3 regions of the Shewanella sp. SM95 genome follow, and region 2 is predicted to be linked to each of the others. Evidence: predicted binding sites of a transcription regulator. Region 2 holds the regulator's gene; each other region holds the start of a gene.
The links. The regulator sigma-54, encoded in region 2, starts transcription at its own class of promoters, with help from an activator protein. The targets are predictions, from matches to a motif close to GTTGGCACGNNNNTNGNNT.
Positions count from the first base shown of each region.

Region 1: the regulator sigma-54 is predicted to act here: its motif matches at 2,414-2,432, upstream of L5M29_RS10820 (P-II family nitrogen regulator).
Region 3: the regulator sigma-54 is predicted to act here: its motif matches at 2,342-2,360, upstream of flhA (flagellar biosynthesis protein FlhA).

Region 1 is NZ_JAKKSE010000008.1:41,771-45,984, reverse strand. Features, by position in the region: gene nrfA (ammonia-forming nitrite reductase cytochrome c552 subunit) at 34-1,437, shown strand; gene L5M29_RS10825 (hydrolase) at 1,593-2,135, opposite strand; gene L5M29_RS10820 (P-II family nitrogen regulator) at 2,480-2,818, shown strand; gene L5M29_RS10815 (ammonium transporter) at 2,829-4,079, shown strand.
Region 2 is NZ_JAKKSE010000018.1:66,597-70,810, reverse strand. Features, by position in the region: gene rapZ (RNase adapter RapZ) at 1-282, opposite strand, end outside; gene ptsN (PTS IIA-like nitrogen regulatory protein PtsN) at 279-722, opposite strand; gene hpf (ribosome hibernation promoting factor) at 725-1,012, opposite strand; gene L5M29_RS17700 (RNA polymerase factor sigma-54) at 1,041-2,519, opposite strand; gene lptB (LPS export ABC transporter ATP-binding protein) at 2,627-3,358, opposite strand; gene lptA (lipopolysaccharide transport periplasmic protein LptA) at 3,355-3,909, opposite strand; gene lptC (LPS export ABC transporter periplasmic protein LptC) at 3,896-4,214, opposite strand, start outside.
Region 3 is NZ_JAKKSE010000016.1:43,545-47,758, reverse strand. Features, by position in the region: gene fliQ (flagellar biosynthesis protein FliQ) at 1-262, shown strand, start outside; gene fliR (flagellar biosynthetic protein FliR) at 267-1,064, shown strand; gene flhB (flagellar biosynthesis protein FlhB) at 1,083-2,213, shown strand; gene flhA (flagellar biosynthesis protein FlhA) at 2,396-4,214, shown strand, end outside.

The sequences.
Region 1 (4,214 bases), on a different contig from region 2:
TGATTTACAACAATAATGCAACACGGAGATGAGATGATGAAGAAGATGACAGGTAAGTCCTTTGCACTGAGTGCACTGGTTGCCGCCAGCTTCATGGCAGCGGGCGCAATGGCGAGTGATAAAACAGAGCCTCGCAACGAAGTTTATAAAGATAAATTTAAGAATCAATATAATAGCTGGCATGATACCGCAAAGAGTGAAGAACTTGTCGATGCGATTGGGCAGGATCCTAATATGGTGATCCTGTGGGCTGGCTATGCATTCGCAAAAGATTACAACGCTCCTCGCGGCCATATGTATGCCGTGACCGACGTGCGTAATACCCTACGTACTGGTGCGCCGAAAAATGCGGAAGATGGTCCATTGCCTATGGCATGTTGGAGCTGTAAGAGCCCTGATGTACCTCGCTTAATTGAAGAGCAAGGTGAAGATGGCTACTTCAAAGGTAAATGGGCTAAGGGTGGCCCTGAAGTCACTAACACCATTGGCTGTGGTGATTGTCATGAAAAAGGCTCACCAAAACTGCGGATCTCTCGTCCTTATGTAGACCGTGCAATGGATGCTATCGGTACGCCATTTGATAAAGCTTCGAAGAAAGACAAGCAATCTATGGTGTGCGGTCAGTGCCACGTTGAATACTATTTTGAGAAAAAAGAAGACAAAAAAGGTTTCGTCAAATTCCCTTGGGATATGGGCATAACTGTTGACCAGATGGAAGTTTACTACGACGGTATCGAGTTCTCCGATTGGACTCATGCGCTGTCTAAGACACCTATGTTAAAAGCGCAACATCCAGAGTATGAAACGTGGAAACTGGGTATTCATGGTAAAAATAATGTCAGTTGTGTTGACTGCCATATGCCAAAAGTGACTAGCCCTGAAGGTAAGAAATTTACCGATCATAAAGTGGGTAATCCATTTGACCGTTTCGAAGAAACCTGTGCAACTTGCCATAGCCAAACGAAAGAATTCTTAGTTGGCGTCACTAATGAACGTAAAGCTAAAGTTAAAGAAATGAAACTGAAAGCGGAAGAGCAATTAGTGAAAGCGCACTTCGAAGCTGCTAAAGCGTGGGAATTGGGTGCAACTGAAGCTGAAATGAAGCCTATCTTGACCGATATCCGTCATGCTCAATGGCGCTGGGATTTAGCGATTGCTTCCCATGGTGTTGCTGCTCATGCTCCTGAAGAAGCCCTACGTGTTTTAGGTACTTCAGTGAATAAAGCTGCTGATGCTCGTGTGAAGTTAGCGCAATTACTCGGTAAAAAAGGCATCACAGATCCTGTTGCGATTCCTGATATCTCTACTAAAGCTAAAGCACAAGCGGCCTTAGGTATGGACATGAAAAAGATGAATGCTGAGAAAGAAGCATTCAAGAAAGACATGTTACCTAAGTGGGATGAAGAAGCGAAAAAACGCGAAGCCACTTATAAGTAGGTTTTAATCAATCGCGGTTGAGTTTTCGATATGAGCTAACCCCTCATGTAAACAAAAGCCCTCGCTGACTCAGCGGGGGCTTTTTTATGGAAAAAAATATCGAGTAATGTCAGGCGTTGGTCATGCTGGCTGAAGAAATACCATGGGCTAAATCGCTATTTGATCAGTTTTAATAACGCCCTAAACCGCTCGCCTTGGGCTTGATGTTGTAATTCAAATAATAGCGATTCCACGTTAGTTAATAGGGCGCCTCTGGCCGTCATCATTTGGATCCCGAGTTGTTTATTCTCAGCACTGCGTGACGAGACGCAATCGGCGACTAAATGCACCGAATATTGCTGTTCGATAAGGTCACAACAGGTTTGGTAAACACACACATGGGTTTCAATACCCGCGAGTATGACGTGTTTGCGATTCGTCTTAGTTAATGCCTTTGCAAACGTGTCACAGTGCCAGCCGCTAAAATGCTGTTTAGCAATGGGTGAGCTGGTTTTCGCAAGTAAGGTTTGCAGCTCAGGGCTAGTTGCTCCGAGTTTATCGGGTAGCTGTTCTAACCACAGTATTGGAATTTCAAATAATTGTGCGCCTTGGATTAAGGTCTGTAGTTGTTGATGCAGCTTGTCACTGTTATCCATGATTTGTGCAAGTTTTCCTTGCACATCGACGATAACGAGAACACATTCTTCTGGTTTTAACATCGGGCCTTCCTTCTGCGCTTGATGATTGTCTTAGTGATGATCTTCGCTTTTGTTTAAGAGCTTGTGTTGTGATACTCAGATTTCATCTCGATTTACGCTTCCCCCAGTAGACCCTAATTTAACCTTGTTACCAATAGGCCTAAGGTCGAATAGCTGTCGCACTTAAACTGCTCACTAAAAGAGTGCATCGCACCAGTTAGTGCTCGATTATGGTGCATTTTTAACCTTAAAAAATAGTGTTAAACAATTTAAATCAATAATAATCAATGGATTAAATTGTTGGCCTAATGATTGAATTACCTTTGATACAAGTTAATAACAATCGCGTTTTTTTGGAGGTCAGGATGAAACTAGTCAGCGCTATCATCAAGCCGTTTAAGTTGGATGATGTCCGTGAAGCTATCGCCGGAATTGGTATTGAGGGCATGACGGTGACCGAAGTGAAAGGTTTTGGCCGTCAGAAAGGGCATACAGAGTTGTATCGCGGCGCCGAGTATCAGGTGGATTTTTTGCCAAAAGTAAAACTAGAAATTGCCACTAAGGCTGAAAATCTCGACATGTTGATTGAGGCCATTACCACTGCGGCCCATACGGGGAAAATTGGTGACGGTAAGATCTTCGTCGTTGATTTAGAACATGCTATCCGTATCCGTACGGGTGAACTTGATACTGAAGCGCTATAAGGGGCTGACAATGGAAGAATTAACGAAATTAGGCGGCACAGTCACTGAACTACGCTTTGCACTCGATACCTTTTACTTTTTGATTTCTGGCGCTTTAGTCATGTGGATGGCGGCGGGATTCGCTATGTTAGAAGCGGGTTTAGTTCGCTCTAAAAATACCACTGAAATTTTAACTAAGAACGTTGTGCTGTACGCGATTGCCTGTGTGATGTATCTGTTGGTTGGCTATAACATCATGTATGTGGATAACACTGAAGGTGGCTGGTTACCGTCAATTGGCACCTTAATTGGTTCGCAATCAGCAGATGCGAGCCATGCATTAGAATCTGACTTCTTCTTCCAAGTTGTATTTGTGGCAACGGCGATGTCAATTGTCTCTGGTGCTGTGGCGGAACGGATGAAGTTGTGGGCTTTCTTGTTCTTTTCTGTGGTGATGACAGCGGTTATCTATCCAGTAGAAGGTTATTGGACTTGGGGCCAAGGTTTTATCGCTAAACTGGGCTTTGTAGACTTTGCTGGTAGCGGTATTGTGCATATGACGGGGGCGACCGCGGCGATTGCTGGCGTAATATTACTCGGTGCGCGTAAGGGTAAATACGGGCCTAATGGTCAAGTGAATCCTATTCCAGGCTCTAACTTGCCAATGGCAACCTTAGGTATGTTTATTCTGTGGATGGGCTGGTTTGGCTTTAACGGCGGATCGCAATTAATGGTGTCGGATGCGGCGAATGCAAGCTCAGTGGCGAAAGTGTTTGTGAATACCAATACTGCAGCTGCTTTTGGTGCTATCTCAGCGCTTATCGTGTGTAAGATGATTTGGGGCAAAGCGGATTTGACCATGATCCTTAACGGTATTTTGGCTGGATTAGTGGCGATTACGGCCGATCCTCTCTCGCCTTCATTGTTAATGGCGGGTGTGATTGGTTTAGTGGCGGGCGGCGTGGTGGTGTTCTCGATTGTGGGCTTAGATCGCATTAAGATCGACGATCCCGTCGGTGCGATTTCAGTACACGGTGTGGCTGGTTTCCTCGGCTTAATGTGTGTGCCATTATCCAATGCCAATGCAACTATTACCGGACAGTTGACGGGCGCAGCGATCATTTTCACTTGGGTGTTCTGCTCATCATTTGCTGTCTGGTATGTGATTAAGATAACCATGGGGATCCGTGTGACTGAGGAAGAAGAATACAACGGTATGGATGCTTCTGACTGCGGTATTGATGCCTATCCTGAGTTTGTTACGGTCAAAAATGCGGGCTGATTAAACTTGCACATTAATGCGTGATTCACCTTGATGCTTAGCTTGGATCGAGGGATAGTGAAGCAGAGCCTAGGCTCTGCTTTTTTATGGGTAATCACTGTGATTGAAGTTTAAGCACAGGGTCATAAGCTTAAT
Region 2 (4,214 bases):
CTTGAGCAGAATTTTATCGCTGGAGTTAAGGAAGAAGCTCGTTAACTCAGTATCTGGAGGTAGGCTAGCGAGTTGTTTCACTAAGACCTTATCCTGCTCAGGCATGTTACGCACGTCGACACTGATGGCGACGAGATCGTTACTGCCTTTGAGTTGCTCAAGCAAACTGCCAATCAATGGCAAGGGAAGGTTATCGACACAATAATAGCCGAGATCTTCGAGTACCCTAAGGGCGACAGATTTGCCTGAGCCTGAGCGGCCCGACACTATGACCAGTTTCATCCAGTGATTACCTGATAGAGTTCCGTTTCATCATGCGTCTTGCGTAATTGCTTTAATATTTGCTTGTCGCTCAGCTTTTCGGCCATGCAAGACAAGGTACTTAAGTGCTGCTGACATTGGTCTGCAGGCACCAGTAGTGCAAATAAAATATCAACAGGTTGCTTATCGATAGCATCAAATGCTATCGGCTCTTCACACTTAATTAGTATGGCAATGGGCTGATCTATATCGGCTAGTCGACCATGTGGAATGGCGATGCCGTTACCTATACCTGTGCTCCCCATCTTTTCGCGCGCCACTAGGCTTTCGAATATCTCTTGAGATGAGAGGGTCGGGTACTGGGCAGCGACTAAGTCGCTGATGAGTTCCAGTACCTTTTTCTTGCTGCCCGGAGTGGCGCAGGTAGTGCACTCCGGCCGCAGTATGGTACAAAGTTCCATTATTAGTGTTTTGTTAACTTCTCTTTGTGTTTAATAACCTGACGGTCAAGCTTGTCAATCAGGGCGTCTATAGCGGCATACATGTCAGCATGCTCTGAAGTAGCAAAAACTTCACCACCTATGAGGTTTATTCTCGCTTCGGCAATCTGTTGCATTTTCTCAACATTGAGCACAACGTGCACATTATTGATCTGTTCGAAATGGCGTTCAAGTTTTGAAAACTTTTCTTCTACATATGCACGTAACGATTCGGTAATTTCGATATGGTGCCCACTTAGGTTTATTTGCATAGAAACGTCCTCCGATATCCACTGTAGGTTATAAACTTTTACGCTGATTAGAAGGTGGAATAAGCATAGCCTCTCGGTACTTCGCAATGGTTCTGCGGGCTACGTTGATCCCTTGTTCTGCCAGAAGTTGTGCCATCTTACTATCGCTTAATGGTTTTTTCTGGTTTTCCGCTGCAACCAGTTTCTTGATAAAGGCTCTGATTGCTGTGGATGAGCACTCACCACCATCGTCAGTACCGACGTGGCTAGAGAAGAAGTATTTTAGTTCAAAAAGTCCCTTAGGGGTATGCATGTATTTTTGAGTTGTGACCCGTGAGATGGTGGACTCATGCATTTCTACCGCTTCGGCAATATCGTTAAGCACCATAGGCTTCATGGCTTCTTCACCGTACTCAAAGAAACCTTGCTGATATTGCACTATGCAATTAGCAACTTTAAGCAAAGTATCGTTACGGCTTTCTAGGCTCTTAATAAACCATTTAGCCTCTTGCAGATGGCCGCGAATAAATTGGCTATCGGCTTGGTTTTTGGTACTGCGTGCCATAGAAGCATAATGTTGATTTACATTGATTTTGGGCATGCAGTCAGGATTAAGCTCAACGACCCAGCGGCCATTTTTCTTCGACACAGACACATCTGGGATAACGTATTCGTCATTATTGGGCGTGATCAACAAACCTGGGCGAGGATTGAGGGTTTGGATAAGTGCTATACCATCCCTTAATTCATCTTCTTTTAATTTAGTCTTACGCATCAATAATCTAAAATCACGGGCGGCGATCAGATCTAAATGATCTTTGATCAGCATGCGGGCGTTTTCTAGGTTGGGAGTATCAGCGGCGAAATGCGACAGTTGGATCAGCAGGCATTCACTTAAATCGCGTGCGGCAACGCCTATGGGATCAAAATGCTGAATGCGCTTGAGTACGGCTTCGACTTCGTCAAGCTCAACTTCAGGATTGCCCATGGCTTCGAGAATTTCTTCAGTGCTTTGGGTGAGATAGCCCTGATCGTCGATGGCATCAATAATGGCGGTGGCAATGGCTAAATCGGTTTCAGAAAACGGCGTGAGGTTTTTTTGCCATTCTAAGTGTTCGTACAAACCTTCACTGGTCTCGCCTTGGAAGGGCATATCGTCTTCACGACTGCCGCCGGGGCCTGAGTTTGGGGAGGCGGTAAACACTTCATCCCATGTGGTGTCCATGGGGAGCTCATCGGGCATGGATTCTTTGGTTAGCGACTCTGCCGTGTCTATGGTGGAGCTGTCTTTTTCTGGTGGCAGAGTGCTAGATTCACTGAAATCCGTATCGGATAGCGTTTGGTTTACAGGGGGTTTAGTGGCGTCGAATTGATCCTCTTCCAGCTCGAGAAGGGGATTAGAATCTAATGCTTGCTGGATCTCTTGCTGCAGTTCTAATGACGACAGTTGCAACAGACGTATGGCCTGTTGTAATTGTGGCGTCATGGTTAACTGTTGACCCAGTTTGAGCTGGAGTGACGCTTTCATGTTACCGCTGATCCCTACGTTATTATTGTTGGAGGAGGTCGCTTATTATCATTTTGAGTGAAGCCTAATGGCGGTATAAATTGTCTCCATAGGCTTCGCTCGATTAACTATAGCCTGAATTGTTCACCTAAGTACACAGCCCTAACTTGCTGATTGTCTAAGATCTCTGCTGGAGTTCCTTCGGCAATCAGGTTTCCGTGACTCACAATATAAGCATGTTCACATACATCTAATGTCTCGCGGACATTATGGTCTGTGATCAGTACGCCAAGGCCGCGACTTTTGAGTTGTTCGATAATCTTCTTGATGTCGATAACCGAAATAGGATCGACGCCGGCAAACGGTTCATCGAGCAAAATGAACTTAGGATTAGCGGCTAAAGCCCGCGCAATTTCGACGCGACGACGTTCGCCACCCGACAATGACATGCCTTGGCTGTCACGGATGTGGGTGATATGAAACTCTTCGAGCAGATGTTCTAGTTCTTCTTCTCGTTCTTCGTTTTTAAGTTCTTTACGAGTTTGCAGTACGGCCATGATGTTGTCATGAACAGTTAGCTTACGAAAGATACTGGCTTCCTGCGGTAAGTAACCTATGCCTTTGCGGGCACGCAGATGCATAGGATCTGCGGTTAAATCATCATCGTCGATAAAGATATGCCCCTTATCGCTCTTCACTAGCCCGACAACCATGTAAAAGGTCGTGGTTTTACCGGCACCGTTTGGACCGAGTAGGCCAACGACTTGACCGGTTTTTACCGTCAGACTGACGTCTTTAACCACTTGGCGACTCTTGTAACTTTTTGCCAGATTTTGTGCTCTTAAGGTGATTTGGGTCATTTAGAGTCCTGCTTTTTTACAGGTTTATCCGCCGGAGCGTCTGATTTAGCATCATCTTGATAGTTTTCAGGCTGAATAATAGTGATCACGCGATCGTCACCACTGCCAGTACTCTCGGCCATCAATTTCTGTTGAATCATGTTATAGCGGATTAAATTGCCTGTAACTTGGCTACCTGCTTGATCTAATGACGCCATACCTTTCAGTGTTAAGGTGCGGCTTGCCATATCGTAACGAATTTCTTTCGCGCTTGCCGATGCTGGGCGACCATCGTCTAATATTTGGCTATACGTAGCAGGGTTGCCTGTGGCGACCAAAGTTTTGCTATTTTCACCTTCAGCGGAAAATGCACGCAGTTCATTTGCTTGGATTTTTATTGAGCCTTGGGTAACTTCAACTGGACCAAAGAAGATGATCTGGTTGTTTTTGATATCCGCAGTTTGGCTCACAGCTTTAATTTTGACTTCTTGCTTTAAGTCGCCCACTTTCGCGAAAGCACTCATGCTCATAATTAGCATTAGGCTGGCAAGTAATACGTTATTTTGCTTCATATGTTCCTACTACCTGACTGGTCAATTGCACTTCTTGCGCGTTGAGGTCGGCATAAAGGCCTTGGCCTTGAATATTAAAATCTTTCCCTGTGACGTAAATGGTACGGTCAGAGGTCATTATCATAGTGTTGAGATCGAGTTCCAGATAACTGGTGGACAAGGTCTGAATCGGTTCTTCTGGGCTAATGGCATCGATAATAACATTATTTTCTAATACAACCTTGCCAGTTTCCTTGTTTAGCTTGCCCTGATCAGCCCTGAGCTGCCATTGTGCTTTACCTTGGTCTGGATAAACAAGATAAACA
Region 3 (4,214 bases), on a different contig from region 2:
TGAGGCGCTAATTGATATTTTTCGTGAAGCTCTCGCTGTTATCGTCATGATGGTGTCTGCTATTGTGTTGCCTGGGCTGGGAATTGGGTTAATTGTTGCTGTGTTTCAAGCGGCGACTTCTATTAACGAGCAGACCTTAAGTTTCCTTCCGCGTTTGTTAGTGACACTTTTTGGCCTAATGTTTATGGGACATTGGTTAGTTGAAACCCTGATGGACTTTTTCATCGAGATGGTGAATCGCATTCCTCAAGTGATAGGCTAACGCGATGGAGCTGCTGCTCGATACCTTAATGCAAACCATTGCCGCTTATATTTGGCCATTGTTTCGCGTCGCGAGTATGTTGATGGTCATGGTGGTATTTGGGGCGGCAACGACACCAACACGAGTGCGCTTATTATTGGCGATGGCAATTACCTTTGCGATAGCACCCGTTCTTCCTCCAACTCAAAATGTGGATTTATTTTCGTTAAGCGCAGTATTCATCACCGCGCAGCAAATTATTATCGGTGTTGCCATGGGGTTTGTGACTCAAATGGTAATGCAAGTCTTTGTGCTCACTGGACAGATCATTGGTATGCAGACCAGTTTAGGCTTTGCCTCTATGGTTGACCCAGGTTCTGGCCAACAAACACCCGTTATTGGTAACTTTTTCCTTTTATTGGCGACATTGATTTTCTTAGCTGTGGACGGCCATCTTTTGATGATCCGTATGCTAGTGGCAAGCTTTGAAACTTTGCCAATTTCTAATCAAGGCTTAACACTCACAAGTTATCGATCACTGGCTGATTGGGGGTCGTATATGTTTGGTGCGGCACTCACTATGTCGATATCTGCGATTATTGCCTTGTTATTAGTCAACTTGTCCTTCGGGGTCATGACCCGCGCCGCGCCGCAATTGAATATTTTCTCTATTGGTTTTCCGATCACTATGATTGGTGGACTGTTTATTCTGTGGTTAACCCTAACACCGGTAATGGCACACTTCGATGAAGTATGGTCGACGGCTCAAGTGTTGCTTTGCGATATGTTAGCGCTCCAATGTAACGCTGATGGCTTGATATGATGGGATTAGGAGAAGCCCATGGCTGAAGAATCAAGTGGCGAACGTACAGAGGAACCCACGGGGAGGCGTTTAGAACAGGCGCGAGAAAAAGGACAAATTGCACGTTCGAAAGAACTCGGCACTGCAGCGGTATTGATTTCGGCGGCATGTGGGTTTTATATGCTAGGCCCAAGTTTGGCCATTAGCCTAACTCGGGTGTTTGAAATTGTATTTACCATGGATAGGGCGCAAATTTTTGATACTAATGAAATGTTCAAAGTGTGGGGTGTTGTTGCGAGTGAAATAGCCTGGCCCATGGCTAAAATTATGCTACTGATTGTGGTGGTTGCGTTTATTGGTAACGTCTCTCTTGGAGGGATCAATTTTTCGACCCAAGCTATGATGCCAAAAGCCAGTAAAATGAGTCCCCTTGCTGGTTTTAAACGCATGTTTGGCGTGCAGGCTCTGGTTGAACTCACCAAAGGCATTGCTAAATTTTCGGTAGTAGCGTTTTCTGCTTATTTTTTATTAAGCTTCTATTTCAATGACATCATGTTGCTGTCTAGCGACCATCTTCCTGGTAATGTTTACCATGCATTAGATTTGTTGGTTTGGATGTTTATCCTGTTATGTTCCTCGATTTTGTTTATTGTCGTCATCGATGTGCCGTTCCAAATTTGGAATCACAACAAGCAACTTAAGATGACCAAACAAGAAGTAAAAGATGAATATAAAGACACTGAGGGTAAACCTGAGGTGAAAGGGCATATACGGCAGATGCAACGTGAACTAGCACAAAGGCGTATGATGGCTGAAGTGCCAAATGCCGATGTGATTGTCGTTAACCCTGAGCATTTTGCCGTTGCGATTAAATACGATGTGCAGCGCTCTGCGGCTCCCTTTGTGATAGCGAAAGGTGTTGATGATGTGGCCTTTAAAATACGTGAGATTGCCCGCGCGCACAATATTGCGATTGTCTCGGCCCCACCACTTGCAAGGGCTATTTACCATACGACTAAGTTAGACCAGCAGATCCCTGAAGGTTTGTTTACTGCTGTCGCACAGATTTTGGCTTATGTATTCCAGCTGCGCCAATATCAAAAAGGACGCGGCCGTAAACCTATTCCTGTCCCACTCAATCAACCTATACCAGATGAATTGAAATATTGAACGACTAGTCTCAGATGGTAGTCATTGGCAAAGCTGATGATGTCGAGTTCATTTGTTTTTTATGGCTAATTTTATGTATATCAATCAGTCACAGTACATATTTTTCCTTCATTAATGGCTTTAATCTTGTTGGCGCGTTTTTTGCTTCATGCTATTACACGTCAAAGTTTAGGTTATAGCGAATGGATGTTAAAGCGACTCTTGGTCAAGTAAAACAAATTAGGCTCAGCACTTTTAAAGGCATTGGCACGCCGGTGGTTGTGCTTGCTGCATTGGCCATGATTGTTTTACCTATCCCTCCATTTCTATTAGACATACTCTTTTCATTCAACATTGCGTTAGCTCTCATCGTATTGCTGGTGGCTATTTATACCGATAGACCCTTAGATTTTGCTGCCTTCCCAACTGTGTTACTGGTGGCGACATTATTACGTCTTGCGCTCAACGTTGCCTCTACTCGTGTGGTTTTACTTGAGGGTCATAATGGCGGTGATGCAGCGGGTAAGGTGATTGAAGCCTTCGGTTCTGTGGTGATCGGTGGTAACTATGCCGTTGGTCTAGTGGTCTTTATCATTTTGATTATCATCAACTTTGCGGTAGTTACTAAAGGTGCAGGTCGTATCGCAGAAGTTAGCGCCCGCTTTACCTTGGATGCTATGCCTGGTAAGCAAATGGCAATCGATGCTGACTTAAATGCTGGAACCTTAAATCAAGACCAAGCGAGAATACGCCGTGCCGAAGTGACCCGTGAAGCCGATTTCTATGGTGCGATGGACGGTGCGTCCAAATTCGTTAAAGGGGATGCGATTGCCGGTATCATGATCTTAGTGATCAACATCGTAGGTGGTTTCATCATAGGGATTGTGCAGCATGGCTTAAGTTTCTCTGAAGCGGTTGAAATTTATACCTTACTGACTATCGGTGATGGTTTAGTGGCGCAGATCCCTGGTCTATTATTGTCAATCGCCGCAGCCTTGATGGTGACTCGTCAAAACGAGTCAGGTGATATGGGCCAAATGATGATGAGTCAGATGTTTGACAGTCATAAGTCATTGGGTATCGCCGCCGGAGTCCTGTTTGTAATGGGTATTGTTCCTGGTATGCCGCACATGGCGTTTTTAAGCTTTGCCTTTATGACTGCTGGTGCAGCTTATTTTGTTTATAAACGAAATGAAAACAAACGTCTTAAAGCGCTAGAACAAGTGAAATCGGGTCCAATAGAAAGACAAGATAAAGAGCCTAAAGAGCTAGGTTGGGACGATGTACATCATGTTGATACTATTGGTCTTGAGGTTGGATATCGTTTGATCCCTCTGGTAGACAAGGGCCAAGGTGGCGAGTTACTAAGCCGCATTAAAGGCGTGCGTAAAAAGTTGTCTCAGGAATTAGGCTTCTTAGTGCCCGCGGTGCATATTCGCGATAACTTAGATTTATCGCCTAATGCGTATCGCATTTCATTAATGGGCGTCGTCGTCGGAGAGGCTGATATTCGTCATGATTGCGAATTGGCGATCAACCCTGGTCAAGTCTATGGCAAACTCGATGGTATCGAAACGCGCGATCCCGCCTTTGGCCTAGAAGCGGTATGGATCGCTCCTGAGTTACGTGAGCACGCACAAACATTAGGTTATACCGTCGTCGATGCCGCTACTGTTGTTGCAACTCATATTAGTCAATTACTCACAAATAATGCTGCTAAGTTGTTAGGTTACGAAGAAGTGCAACAACTGATGGATATGCTTGCGAAACACTCACCTAAGCTGGTTGATGGCTTTATTCCAGATATCATGCCACTAGGACATGTCGTAAAAGTGATGCAGAACCTATTAAATGAAGGGGTTTCAGTTAGAGACTTGCGTACTATAGTGCAAACTTTGTTAGAATATGGCACTAAGAGCAATGACACTGAAGTCTTGACTGCCGCTGTACGTATCGCTTTGAAACGTATGATAGTTCAGGAAATCTCAGGCCCAGAGCTCGAAATCCCCGTCATTACTTTGG